2 regions of the Lactobacillus sp. UMNPBX6 genome follow, and region 2 is predicted to be linked to the other one. Evidence: predicted binding sites of a transcription regulator. Region 2 holds the regulator's gene; the other holds the start of a gene.
What was found. Region 2 encodes LexA, which represses DNA repair genes until DNA is damaged. Its sites were predicted from a motif close to CNAACANNTGTTNG; they were not measured.
Positions count from the first base shown of each region.

Region 1 (6,581 bases), on a different contig from region 2:
CGCTTATCCATAATACTGCAATTAATTGCGGATAAAGTCTCTTAATTCTATTCAAATAAAAATGGCGATTGTTATAAGAACCAGTTTGATCATATGAATTAAGCATATGATCGGTCACTAAATAGCCTGACAAAACGAAAAAAATCGGCACTCCTAGATACCCGCCGATAAAAGAATTAGGATCAAAGTGATAAAGTATTACCCCTATAACTGCTAATGTTCTAAGTCCAGAATATCCTGTAATAAACCGATTTCTTCTCATATTCATTTCTACCCTTATTGCACGAATTCAAAGACAAATTTGCCGATAGCGACATCGTCACCATTAACTGCTCCCTTTTCACGCAATGCATCATCAACGCCTAATCTCTTAAGACGTCTTGCTAAGCGCATAATTCCGTCTTGGTGATCCAAGTTAGTCATTTGAACTAATCTTTCTAACTGTTCGCCCTTAACAACAAATTCGTGTTCTCCAACTTTTTCAATAGTAAATTCATTCTTTTGTGGTGCCTGATACTTGTATTCCTTGGTCTTTTGTACAACCTTAGGCTCTTCTTCTGCACGCTCTTTTTCTACTTCTTCAACAAGCGTTGCAGTATCATTCATAAGCTTATTGACACCTTTATGAGTTACACTGGAAATTTCATAAACAGGTTCATTGTTTTCCTCTTCTTTTAACGCCTTCTTAAATGCGGCAAGCTTTTCTTCCGCACCAGGAATATCCATTTGAGAGGCAACAATTAGTTCTCGTTTTTTGGATAAATCTGTTTCGTAATTTTTCAGCTCGTTTTTGATGGTGTGATAGTCTTCAATTGCTTCACGACCATTATTAGGGTCCATTGACACTAAGTGCAAAATTACCTTAGTTCTTTCAACGTGACGCAAAAATTGAATACCAAGTCCTACGCCTTGGCTAGCTCCTTCAATTAAACCTGGCAAATCGGCCATTGAAAAGTCACGACCATCTGGTAGAATTACCATTCCCAAGTTAGGAGTTAAAGTAGTAAATTGGTAGGCTGCAATCTTTGGCTTAGCCTTAGTGGTTACTGACAATAAAGTAGATTTACCCACTGATGGGAATCCTACTAAACCAACATCAGCCAAGAGCTTTAACTCAAGACGTAAAACTCTGTCTTCACCAGGTTCACCATTTTCTGCAATTTCAGGAGCGGTATTTACACTCGTAGCAAAGTGAATATTACCACGGCCACCGCGGCCGCCTTTTGCTACTACTAACTCTTGGCCCTTTTCAACTAGGTCGCCAATTAATTCACCAGTATTAAAATCATAAACGGTTGTCCCCACAGGTACCTTCAAGTAGAGGTCCTTAGCTGCACGACCATATTGGGATTTTATTCGACCATTTTCACCACTATCGGCTTTAAACTTGCGTCGGTAACGGAAATCCATTAAAGTACGCAAACCACTATCTGCAACAAAAATAATGCTGCCGCCGCGGCCGCCATCACCGCCTGCTGGTCCGCCATTTGGAACATATTTTTCATGGCGGAAAGCCACCATGCCATCGCCGCCTTTTCCGGCTTGGACTTCAATTTTAGTCTGATCAACAAATGTAGGCATGTTTATCTCTTCCTTCCGTCTCAATCTAACTTTTATACTATACCACACAAATACGCTCAACAGCGCGAATTCTGGGTTTTACAACATTAATTTTACAGTTTGTGCTTGGGGTAATGTCAACCCTGCTGCACGCAAATCATCCACTGATGCTTCTTTAATTTTCTTCAAGGAACCAAACTTGCGCAATAACTTATTCCGGCTCTTGGGTCCAATTCCCTTAATTGAATCTAACCGGCTAGATAAAGCATTTTTAGCATGTCTTCTACGGTGAAAAGTGATGGCAAAACGGTGAACTTCATCCTGAATTCGAGTCATTAAATAAAAGCCTTCAGATTTTGGATTCAACGGTATTAGTTTTAATGGCACGCCGTTAATCGGATCACCAAACAGCAAATGGTTAGTCCGGTGTTTGTCATCCTTTACCATACCCGCTACCGGAATATTTAAATTAAGCTCATTACGCAAAACATCCTCACAAGCATCAACCTGAATTTGACCACCGTCCATCAAAATCAAATCTGGCATCTTCTTATGTTCGCGCAATAAACGACCATATCGACGGCGAACAACTTCACGGGTATTGCGAACTTCATCGCCTCCGTTTTGATGTTCAACTTCGCCTTTTAACTTATATTTACGGTAAGCCGTTTTATCAGGTTCTCCATCTTTGAATACTACTAAAGCAGAAACTGGATCTGCTCCTTGAATGTGCGAGTGGTCAAAACTTTCAATAATGTGGCCATATGGCAAGCCTAGTGCATCGAAGATTTCTTTTTGGGCACCTTTGGTCTTACGGTTGCCTAGTTCTAATAATCTAAACTTATCGTCTAACTTCAACTTAGCATTGTCTTTAGCCATATCAAGCAAGGACTTCTTTTGACCACGCTGAGGAGTTCTAACCGGTACTGTTAAAACCTCTGCTAAAGTAGCATTATCAAATCCTGCTGGAATCAATACTTCTTTAGGAAGAACACGGTTTTTTTGACCATAAAATTGCACAATAAAAGAAGTAAAGGCGTCTTCTGGATCAGTGGTGTCAGTCAATGGAAACATGCGCGTCTCACGCCGCAATAATTTGGCCTGACGCAAGAAGAAAATCTGAATAGAAATCCATGATTTATCAACATAATAGTTAAAAATATCACGTTGAGTATTATCATTAGAAATAATTTTCTGCTTTTCAACAGTTTCTTCAATATATTTTAACTGATCACGTATCTCCGCAGCTCTTTCAAATTCAAGCTGTTCAGAAGCCTGCTCCATTTTTTGAGTTAAATCTTGCTTAACTGCACCGATATCTCCATTCAAAAAACGTTTGATCTTTTTAATCTGCTCATCGTACTCCTTTTGAGGAACCTTTTTAAAGCAAGCACCTAAGCATTGCCCCATATGATAATAAAGACATGGGCGTCCTTGATAACCATGACAGCGTCTTAATGGAAAAACTTTTTGAATAAACTTCAAGGTAGCCTGTGCAGCATAGACATTGGGATAAGGCCCAAAATAGTAGCCACCATCTTTACGTACAATACTTGTTAAACGTGTCTGAGGATCATGTTCCCGTGTAATTTCAATATACGGATAGCCTGTCCCTTGCTTTAATTGCACATTGTAATATGGTTGGTATTTCTTGATTAAAGTAATTTCTAATAAAAAGGCTTCTTTGTCTGTAGAAACAGTAATGATGTCATAATCTCTAATTTCACGAACAAGTTCTGCCCTTCGTCCTACTTGTTTGCTTTTAAAATAAGAACGTACTCTATTTTTTAGATTTTTAGATTTGCCAACATAAATAACCGTACCATTAATATCTTTCATCAAATAACAGCCCGGTTTCTCTGGCAAAAGTTTTAATTTATTTTCAATTAATTGTGTTGCCATTATTCTCATCCTAACAAAAATTCGTATGTAATAGTGTACCACAGCTTTTTTAAGAAGATATTAACTTTGCTCACAAGCCATAGCTATTTATATCAAAATTTGCTAAATTAAATGTACATTGATATAGAAATATAAAGGATACATGATGACTAATTTTGTTTTTGACTTAATCAACCAATTTGGCTACATGGCCATCAGTTTTCTAATTGCTATCGAAAACGTTTTTCCGCCAATTCCTTCCGAAGTAATTCTTTCTTTCGCTGGCTTTGCTACACACCACTCACAAATGACAGTTGTGGGAACAATTATTGCCTCTACTATTGGTGCAGTACTTGGAGCCTTAATTTTATACGGTGTTGGTTGGTTCCTAAATGAAGAACGTTTAGAACGCATCATAGATCACAAAGCGTTCAAAATGCTTGGCTTTAAAAGAGGAGATGTACAAAAGGCCATTAATTGGTTTGATAAGTATGGCACAGGCGCTATTTTCTACGGACGCTGCATCCCTGTCGTACGAAGCTTAATCTCTATTCCAGCAGGAACCGCAAAAGTAAAAATGTCTAAGTTCTTAATTTACACTACCTTAGGAAGCTTAGTCTGGAATACAATTTTAGTAGCTTTAGGTTCATACATGGGAGAAAAATGGCAAGTTATTGTTACTATCTTTGAAGAATACTCTTTAATCATTGCCGGCTTAAGTGTGGTCACAATGATCTGCTTTTCATTCAAGTGGTACAAACAAAAAATTAAGAATTAACACAAAAAGTCCTATTTATTGCAAAATAGGGCTTTTTATTCTTCAAAAAATTAAAAATATAATGTAAAATTAATCTAACTTTATTTTAAGGGATGATGTAATGAGATTTAATATTTTAAGAAAACAAAGCATTCAAAATTATCTGGGTAAAGATATTAAATTTGCCAAGACAATGAATGCAGTAGACTTAATGTCCCTCGGGGTAGGTGCTGTAATTGGTACTGGGATTTTCATCTTACCAGGAACAGTAGCCGCTACCCTAGCCGGGCCAGGTGTAAGTTTATCATTCGTAGTAGCTGCTATAGTTTGTGCGCTTGCAGGGATGTGTTACGCCGAATTTGCTTCAGCTATTCCAGTTGCTGGTAGTGCCTATTCATACGGGAATATTGTGTACGGTGAATTTGCCGGCTGGATTATCGGTTGGGCTTTAATTCTTGAATACATGCTCTCTGTAGCTACAGTAGCCGCTGGTTGGTCCTCTTATTTCAGCTCTTTTATTAGTCCATTCGGCCTCAAAATTCCCCATGCCGTTTCAGGGCCAATGGATCTAAGTCATGGTGTTTATTTTGACCTAGTGTCCGTTTTAATCATTCTCTTGATCAGTATTTTGCTTTCTCGAGGAATGAAAAATTCAATTAAGATCAATATCGTAGCAGTATTTATCAAAATTGCTATTATCTTAATTTTCATCTTTGCCGGCTTACACTTTATTAAACCAGCAAATTATCATCCATTTTTGCCATATCATTTTTCAGGCGTAATCAAGGGAGCAACCACGGTTTTCTTTGCCTTTCTTGGATTCGATGTAGTTTCTTCTTCCGCTGCCGAAGTTAAAAATCCTAAGAAAAACATGCCACTAGGAATTATTGGTACTTTAGCAATTGCAGCTCTGCTATACTTTGGCGTATCAATTGTCTTAACAGGAATGGTTAACTATACCAAATTAAACGTTTCTAACCCTGTTGCTTTTGCTTTACAATACGTTCACCAAAATTGGGTGGCAGAATTGCTGTCATTTGGGGCAATGCTCGGAATGGCTACTATGATGTTGACTATGATTTATTCAAGTTCTCGTTTAATTTATGCCATGGCTAGAGATGGCCTGCTTCCAACTACTTTCAGCAAGTTAGACAAAAAACACAATTCTCCTCAAAACGCATTAGTAGTAGTAACTATTATTATTGCTCTTGGTGCAGCATTCTTCTCAGTAGATCAATTAGCTAACTTGGTTAACTTCGGTACTCTTTTTGCCTTTACGTTAGTATCTTTCGGTATTTTAAAACTAAGAAAAAGAACAGATATTACCAACGATGGCTTCAAAGTTCCAGGTTATCCATACTTACCTATTATTTCTGGTTTAATCTGTATCTTTATGATTTGTCATTTAAGTTCTGAAGTATATCTAATGGCTGTCATTTGGCTAGTAACTGGAACTGTTATTTACTTTGTCTACGGCTACCATCACAGCCAACTCGATCATGACTAACATACCCAAAATTATGTAAAATAAAAACAGCAATTTCAAAATTGCTGTTTTTTTATATTGTCTCTAATTAATTTGATTGATGGCTTTGCCATCCTTAAAGAAGGATAAAACATTATTGGCTGCTTCTTTAGATAAATTAAATCTAGCAACATGAGTAGCTGAACCAACATGTGGAGTCATAATTACATTGTCCATCTCCACTAATTCTTGTCTAGGATGTGGCTCATTTTCAAAGACATCTAATGCTGCACCAGCAATTTCATCATTCTTTAAAGCAGAAATCAAAGCGTCACTATCAACTAAAGAACCGCGAGCTACATTGATTAAAAATGCAGTGTCCTTCATTTGTTTAAACACATCGGCATTAATAATGTGGTAAGTTTCATCGGTTGCAGGAGCATGTAAACTTAAGAAATCAGCATTCTTAATTAATTCATCAAAGTCAACATACTTAGCATCAAGTTCCGCTTCAATTTTTTCATCAAGTTGATGACGATTATGATAGATAACCTTCATCCCCAATGCCTTAGCAAAACGAGCAACTTGCTGACCGATTCTACCCATGCCTAAAATTCCCAAGGTTTTGCCTTCGATTGAATAGCCTTGATTATCATATTCATCAGCATTTAAAAATACGCCTTCACATAAAGTATGATCATAGTAACGAATTCGACGTGCAGAAGCTAAAATCATTGTTAGAGCTAATTCAGCAGTTGGACGCAGAACACTTTCAGGACAATTTGAAACTACAATTTCCTTTTCCTTTGCATATTCCGTATCTACATGATCAAAGCCAACACCATATGTTGAAATTATTTTTAAATTCTTGGCTGCGTCGATCATTTGCTTATCAAAAATCATCTTAGCAACAATTAC
Region 1 is NZ_PCZD01000002.1:2,052-8,632, reverse strand. Features, by position in the region: gene CP357_RS00405 (acyltransferase family protein) at 1-262, opposite strand, end outside; gene obgE (GTPase ObgE) at 277-1,581, opposite strand; gene uvrC (excinuclease ABC subunit UvrC) at 1,660-3,462, opposite strand; gene CP357_RS00390 (DedA family protein) at 3,608-4,219, shown strand; gene CP357_RS00385 (APC family permease) at 4,320-5,705, shown strand; partial or broken gene CP357_RS00380 (NAD(P)-dependent oxidoreductase) at 5,769-6,581, opposite strand, start outside.
Region 1: uvrC (excinuclease ABC subunit UvrC) is a predicted target of LexA. The motif match lies at 3,477-3,490, and genes of this name have one in related genera.

Region 2 (6,581 bases):
AACAAAAAGAAGCGTATGCGTAAGATTAAGAGATTCCATTCTTAAAAAAATAAAGGTGTTAAGGAAAAACACTTTACACCCATTTATTTTGGTGGTATATTATTAATCGTTAAGTTTTAGGAGGAAATTAATTTATGTCAGTTAAAATTCGTATGCACCGTGCTGGTGCCAAGAGAAAGCCATTCTACAGAATCGTTGTTGCAGACTCACGTATGCCACGTGATGGTCGTTTCATCGAACAAGTTGGTTACTACAACCCAGTTTCACAACCAAAGGAATTGAAGCTTGATGAAGACAAGATCTTTGATTGGTTACAAAAGGGTGCACAACCTTCAGACACTGTTAGATCACTTCTTTCAGGTGCTGGCTTGATGGCTAAGTTGCACGATGCAAAATACAACAAGTAATTTTGCGATTATTTAAAAGCTTGATGCCAAGTGCTTCAAGCTTTTTTTATTACTTAAAAAGGAGCATGCATGGAATATTTTGACGTTGCACGAATTTTAACAACTCATGGATTGAATGGTGAAGTCAAAGTTAACGTGATTACGGACTTCCCAGAAGAGCGTTTTGCTGAAGGGATGCATTTATCACTTAGAAGCGATACTAAACGTGTATTGACTATTGAAAAAAGCCGTCCATTTAAACAATTTTGGTTAATTCAATTTAAAGAAATTACAGATATTGATCAAGCAGAAAAATTACGAGGCCAAATCCTGGTAGTAAGCGAAGAAGATCGTGGCGAATTACCTGACGGTGTTTATTATTATAAAGACATCTTTGATTGCGATGTGATTGATGAAGAAACTGGTAAAAATATCGGTAAAATCGTTGATATCCAATCTCCAGGTGCAAATGATATTTGGCTTGTACGTGAAGATAGTGGCAAGGAATATTGGATTCCAAACATTGCCGATGTTGTTAAAAAAGTTGATGTAGCTGCCAAAAAAGTTTATGTAGAATTAATGGAGGGGTTACGAGATGAAGATTAATGTATTGACGCTTTTTCCCGACATGTTTACACCTTTGAAAGTATCGATGTTAGGACGTGGTTTAGAAGATGGTAAGTGGGATCTCAATTTAGTTAATTTCCGTGATTTCACAACAGATGTACATCACCACGTAGATGATACTCCTTATGGCGGCGGCGCTGGTATGGTACTCCAAATCATGCCAATTAAAAAAGCACTTAATTCTTTATCTTCTACTGGTAAAGTTATTATTACCGCTCCACAAGGAAAAACTTTTAATGAACAAATGGCACAAGACTGGGCAAAAGAAGATGAATTAACTTTTATTTGTGGTCACTATGAAGGCTTTGATCAAAGAGTCTATGACTTAGCCGATGAAACTGTTTCAATTGGAGATTATGTGCTAACTGGTGGGGAATTACCAACTATGAGTATGATTGATGCTACTGTTCGACTTTTGCCTGGTATTTTAGGTAACGCTGCTAGTCCAGTAGAAGAAAGCTTTTCACATGGCTTATTAGAATATCCGCAATATACTCGCCCAGCTGATTTTGAAGGTCAAAAAGTGCCTGAAGTATTAACTAGTGGCAATCACCAAAAAATAGCTGAGTGGCGACACAAAGAAGCGCTTAAAGCAACTTATCTTCATCGTCCTGATATGTTAAAAGATCGTCAGTTGACTATTGAAGAAAAGAAAATGCTAGAAGAAATCAAATCAGAGCTTGATTAAGCTGGCTTGATTTGTTAAACTATTCATCGTGGCAAGTGTCACTAATTAAAGTTATGGGTGTTCCGCTGACGCTGGTGCGTGGATGAATGCCGAAGAAGGAGAAAAATATATTATGGATCCATTAATTCAAGAATTGACTAAAGAACAAATTCGTGACGATATTCCTGCTTTCCGTGCAGGTGATACTGTTACTGTTCACGTACGTGTTGTTGAAGGTACTCACGAACGTATTCAGTTGTTCGAAGGTGTTGTAATTAAGAAGAAGGGTACTGGCATCGGTGCTACTTACACTGTTCGTAAGATTGCTTCAGGTGTTGGTGTTGAAAGAACCTTCCCAGTTAACGACCCACGTGTTGCTAAGGTTGAAGTTAAGCGTCATGGTCGTGTGCGTCGTGCTAAGCTTTACTACTTACGTGAACGTCACGGTAAGTCAGCAAGAATTGCTGAAGCACGTCGTTAATCATAACGTCGATATAGAAAAGCTAGTTCCAAACGGAACTAGCTTTTTTGTTTTGATAAATATTTTTAAAGTAATTTATATATAAGTGACAATCATTTAATAATATATTCGTAGTTTGTGAATAATAATATCGTGGAACTCATGTGAAACTGCAAATTAAAATCACAAAGTCACTTTAATATGCAGTGATAGCATTGATAATATAATAAATCTGAATTGTGAAGTAAATTTCACAAACAGAGATATTGAGTGTGGAATTAAAGCGAAAGCCGCCATTTATCCACAATGGCGGCTTTTAATTGATATTAAATTGATTACATTATACTATATTTAATTTAGATGTAAAATAATTTTGACTAATATTATAATTAATATATCAGAAATAGAAACAGGTGAGATGATTGAATTATCCTAAAGAATTACTGGCAGAAGTAAAAGAGAGATCAAAGGGCATGCGTTTAGAAGGAATTAATTCAGGAAGTGGCCCAAGACATCCCTTGCTAATGATCGTAGGCGAAGCGCCAGGACGCAATGAAATCGTTAATAATATTCCATTTAGTGGTGACGCCGGAAAGGAACTGGATAAATCACTAAAGCAAATTGGTTTATCACGAGATCAAGTTTATATTACTAGTGCTGTTCGTAGCCGCCCTTTTAGTGTGAAAAAAGTTTTTAGTAAACGAGAAAATAAAGAAGTAATTAAAAGACCAAATCGTAAACCTACTAAGAAAGAAGTGTTAGCACATGCTCCTTTTTTAGACTATGAAATGCATTACGCAGATCCACAAGTCATTGTTGCTTTAGGTAACACCGGATTAGAGCGACTGCTTGGCCCAGGTCATAAGATTTCTGCTGAACATGGTAAGGTTATTGAGAATACACCAATTCTTGAACTTAATGAAGCTAAAGATGGATATGTTTGCTCGAAAAAGAAATATACGGTTATTCCAGAATATCATCCTGCGGCTGTATTTTATAATCGTAAATTAAGTGATGATATTGTAAAAGATTGGGAAGCAATAAAACCTTACATCGATAAAGAAAGAGAAAATAATGAGTAATGAAACTTTTTTAATCCCTATTAGACAAAATAATGATTTATCCGATATTGCTCTTAATGAGTTGCGAATGGATTTGGATGAGCATCCCTTGCACCAAAGAGCTTATGCAGAGCTAGCCTATTTACCGGGTAACAGCCGTAAATATAGTCTTAACAGTGTAAAAACAATTGATAGCCCATTAAGAAATAAAAAGATCTTATTTTTAGGTTCTTCTGTCACATTTGGTTTTGGTGCATTAGGGGAATCTTTTGTAGACTACTTATGGAAAAAAGATGGCATTGCTGCTATTAAAGATGCAGAAAATGGCACTACTTTGGTAGATCAAGATGCCAGTTATCATGGTGATTCTTATGTTGTTCGTTTTAAGGAAAATCTTAAAACATCAATTGATATGTTGGTTTTGCAACTTTCTACTAATGATGCGCGTACAAACCAGAAGCTGGGAGAAATTAGTCAAAATGACCATTTTGATGTAAAAACAATTATCGGTGCGATGGAATATATTATTAGTCAAGCTCTGACTACATGGCATTGTCCAATTTTGATCTATACAAATCCTTATTTTGAAAGTGATTTGTATAATCAGATGGTAAAAGCAACACATCAATTAGCTAAAAAATGGAATATTAAAGTTCTGGATTTATATAATGATCCGAATTTTAAAGACCAACCTGCTCTTTATATGGCAGACGAAATTCATCCGACCCGTGCAGGTTATTTAGAAAAATGGCTGCCAGTTTTTGAAAATAAATTAACTGAAATTTTGACGAAAAAATAAACCCAAGCTTTTTGCTTAGGTTTAAATATTAATCGATATTATTTCTGTAAAGGCCAACTACTTTACCTAAAATACTTACTTTGGATAAGATAATTGGTGCCATTGTATCATTTTCTGGTTGTAAACGGTAGTGATCGTTCTCTTTATAAAAGCGTTTAACTGTAGCTTCATTTTCATCAGTCATGGCTACGACAATTTCGCCGTTATTAGCGGTATTTTGCTTTCTGACAATGACGCTGTCACCGTTTAAAATTCCCGCATTAATCATACTCTCACCGTGAACTTTTAACATGAAGAGTTCACCAGCATCGTTTTCAAGATCAGGTGGAAGTGGGAAATATTCATCTATGTCTTGAACTGCTAAGATAGGTTGACCAGCAGTGACCACACCAACAACTGGGATTTTCTTTGGCTTAATGCCCAATTCCTTTTTACCTTCATCGGTAATTTCAAGTGCACGAGGCTTAGTTGCATCCTTGATTAAAAGACCTTTGCGTTCTAAGCGGGCTAGATGACCGTGAACAGTAGATGTAGAAGAAAGTTTGACCGCAGCACAAATCTCTCGCACTGTTGGTGGAAAACCACGGCGTTCTACAGTATCATAAATATAGCGTAAAATTTCTAGTTGTTTAGTATCGTTGTTTTTCTTAGACATAATTTTTCTCCGTTATTGTAAAAAAGATAGTATTTATGATTATTTTAACAAATAAATAGCATAATCTCAAACAAATGTTCTATAAAAAGCATCTTTTTTTATTGTATAAAATACGGTAGACTAAAGATTGTTAATGTGAGGTGAATATAAAATGAATAAAGATGCAATGAGTAAAGAAGAAGAAAAAAAGGTAACTGATCGAATTAATGAACTTTACCATAAGAAAGAAAAGGAAGGCTTAACTCCCGAAGAGGAACAAGAACGTAAAGAACTTCACAAAAAATTCCTTGCCAACTTCAGAGCTGCATTTAAGCAAGACGTTGAAAATATGGTAATTATCGATAAAAACGGTAAAGAAGTAACCTCAGAAAGAGCAAAACGTGCTCAAAGAAGAAAAGGTCTTAGAAAAGATTAATTAAGCCTTTTAAAAAAGTGAAAAATTATGTAAGATATTATTGTTAGTTAGATGGAGGATATAATATGAATTTAGGTTTAGCAATATTTTTGATTATTATTGCACTTTTAGTTGGTGCAACAGCAGGTTTTTATGGTGCAAGAGCATACATGAAGAAATACTTTAAGGAAAATCCTCCTATTAGTGAAGATATGATCGTTGCTATGATGTCTCAAATGGGACAAAAGCCTTCTAACAAGAAGGTTCATCAAGTAATGAACATGATGAAGCATCAACAAAAGTAATTATTAGATTATTTTGTGTTGTTAAGGCGAAGGATTATTCCTTCGTCTTTTTCGGTGTTCTTTTTAAAGAATGGAGTGAGTAAATGAACATATTTAAAAAACTGGGTTGGTTTTTTAAACAAGAAAGGAAACGTTATATTATCGGAATTACTTTTCTTGCTTTAACCTCTTTGGCCAACTTAATTCCGCCAAGAGTATTAGGACTGATGGCGGATCAGCTGGATCAAGGTCACATCTCGTGGGGGCAATATGGGATGTTGATTCTAGCTGTTTTGGCTGCCGCCTTCGTTTTATATATTTTGCGCTACTTTTGGCGTAAGCAAATTTGGGGCGGGGCCGCAGAACTAGAACGACAAGTGCGTTCTAAACTGTTCGACCACTTTATGATCATGGACAGAACATTTTATCAGCGCCACCGAACCGGTGACTTGATGGCCCATGCAACTAACGATGTGACTTCTATTCAAAACGTAGCCGGTGATGGCGTTTTAACTTTAGTCGACTCTCTTGTCATGGGATTATCAACTATGATTGCCATGATCATTTTCGTTGATTGGAGACTGACTATCGTTGCTTTATTGCCACTGCCATTTTTGGCACTAGGTGCTTGGAAGCTTGGGGGTCGTTTGCATGATGCTTTTGATAAGTCACAGGCGGCTTTTTCACGTTTGAATAATAAGACCCAAGAATCCGTTTCAGGCATCAAGGTGCTGAAGACCTTTGGTCAAGGAAAAGAAGATACTCAGGCCTTTGACAAAATGGTCGATGACACAATTAATATCAATAAAAAAGTGTTTGTATGGGACTCCTTATTTGATCCATTGGGTACGGCAATTATCGGTGCAACCTATGTAATTACCATTATTTATGGTGGACTTTTAGTTACAAATAAAGTGCTATCGATTGGTCAGCTCGTTTCCTTCATTGCCTATATTGCCAACATGGTTTGGCCGATGTTTGCGATTGGTTATTTGTTCAATATTTTGGAAAGAGGTAGTGCGAGCTACGACCGTGTAGAAAAGCTACTTTATGAAAAGCCTTTAATTACTGATGCCCACGCTGATCAAAGTATTAGGGCTCAAGACTTACAAGGTGATTTGCATTTTGATATTAAGTCGTTTGCTTATCCTGATGAAAAGGATATTCCAGTATTAAAGAACATCGATTTCACCTTAAAACCTGGTCAAACTTTAGGTTTAGTAGGTCGTGTAGGTGCTGGTAAAACGA
Region 2 is NZ_PCZD01000001.1:14,988-21,568, forward strand. Features, by position in the region: gene ffh (signal recognition particle protein) at 1-45, shown strand, start outside; gene rpsP (30S ribosomal protein S16) at 135-407, shown strand; gene rimM (ribosome maturation factor RimM) at 477-992, shown strand; gene trmD (tRNA (guanosine(37)-N1)-methyltransferase TrmD) at 982-1,701, shown strand; gene rplS (50S ribosomal protein L19) at 1,814-2,161, shown strand; gene CP357_RS00075 (uracil-DNA glycosylase) at 2,563-3,222, shown strand; gene CP357_RS00080 (SGNH/GDSL hydrolase family protein) at 3,215-4,000, shown strand; gene lexA (transcriptional repressor LexA) at 4,029-4,655, opposite strand; gene CP357_RS00090 (DUF896 domain-containing protein) at 4,807-5,070, shown strand; gene CP357_RS00095 (YneF family protein) at 5,136-5,354, shown strand; gene CP357_RS00100 (ABC transporter ATP-binding protein) at 5,438-6,581, shown strand, end outside.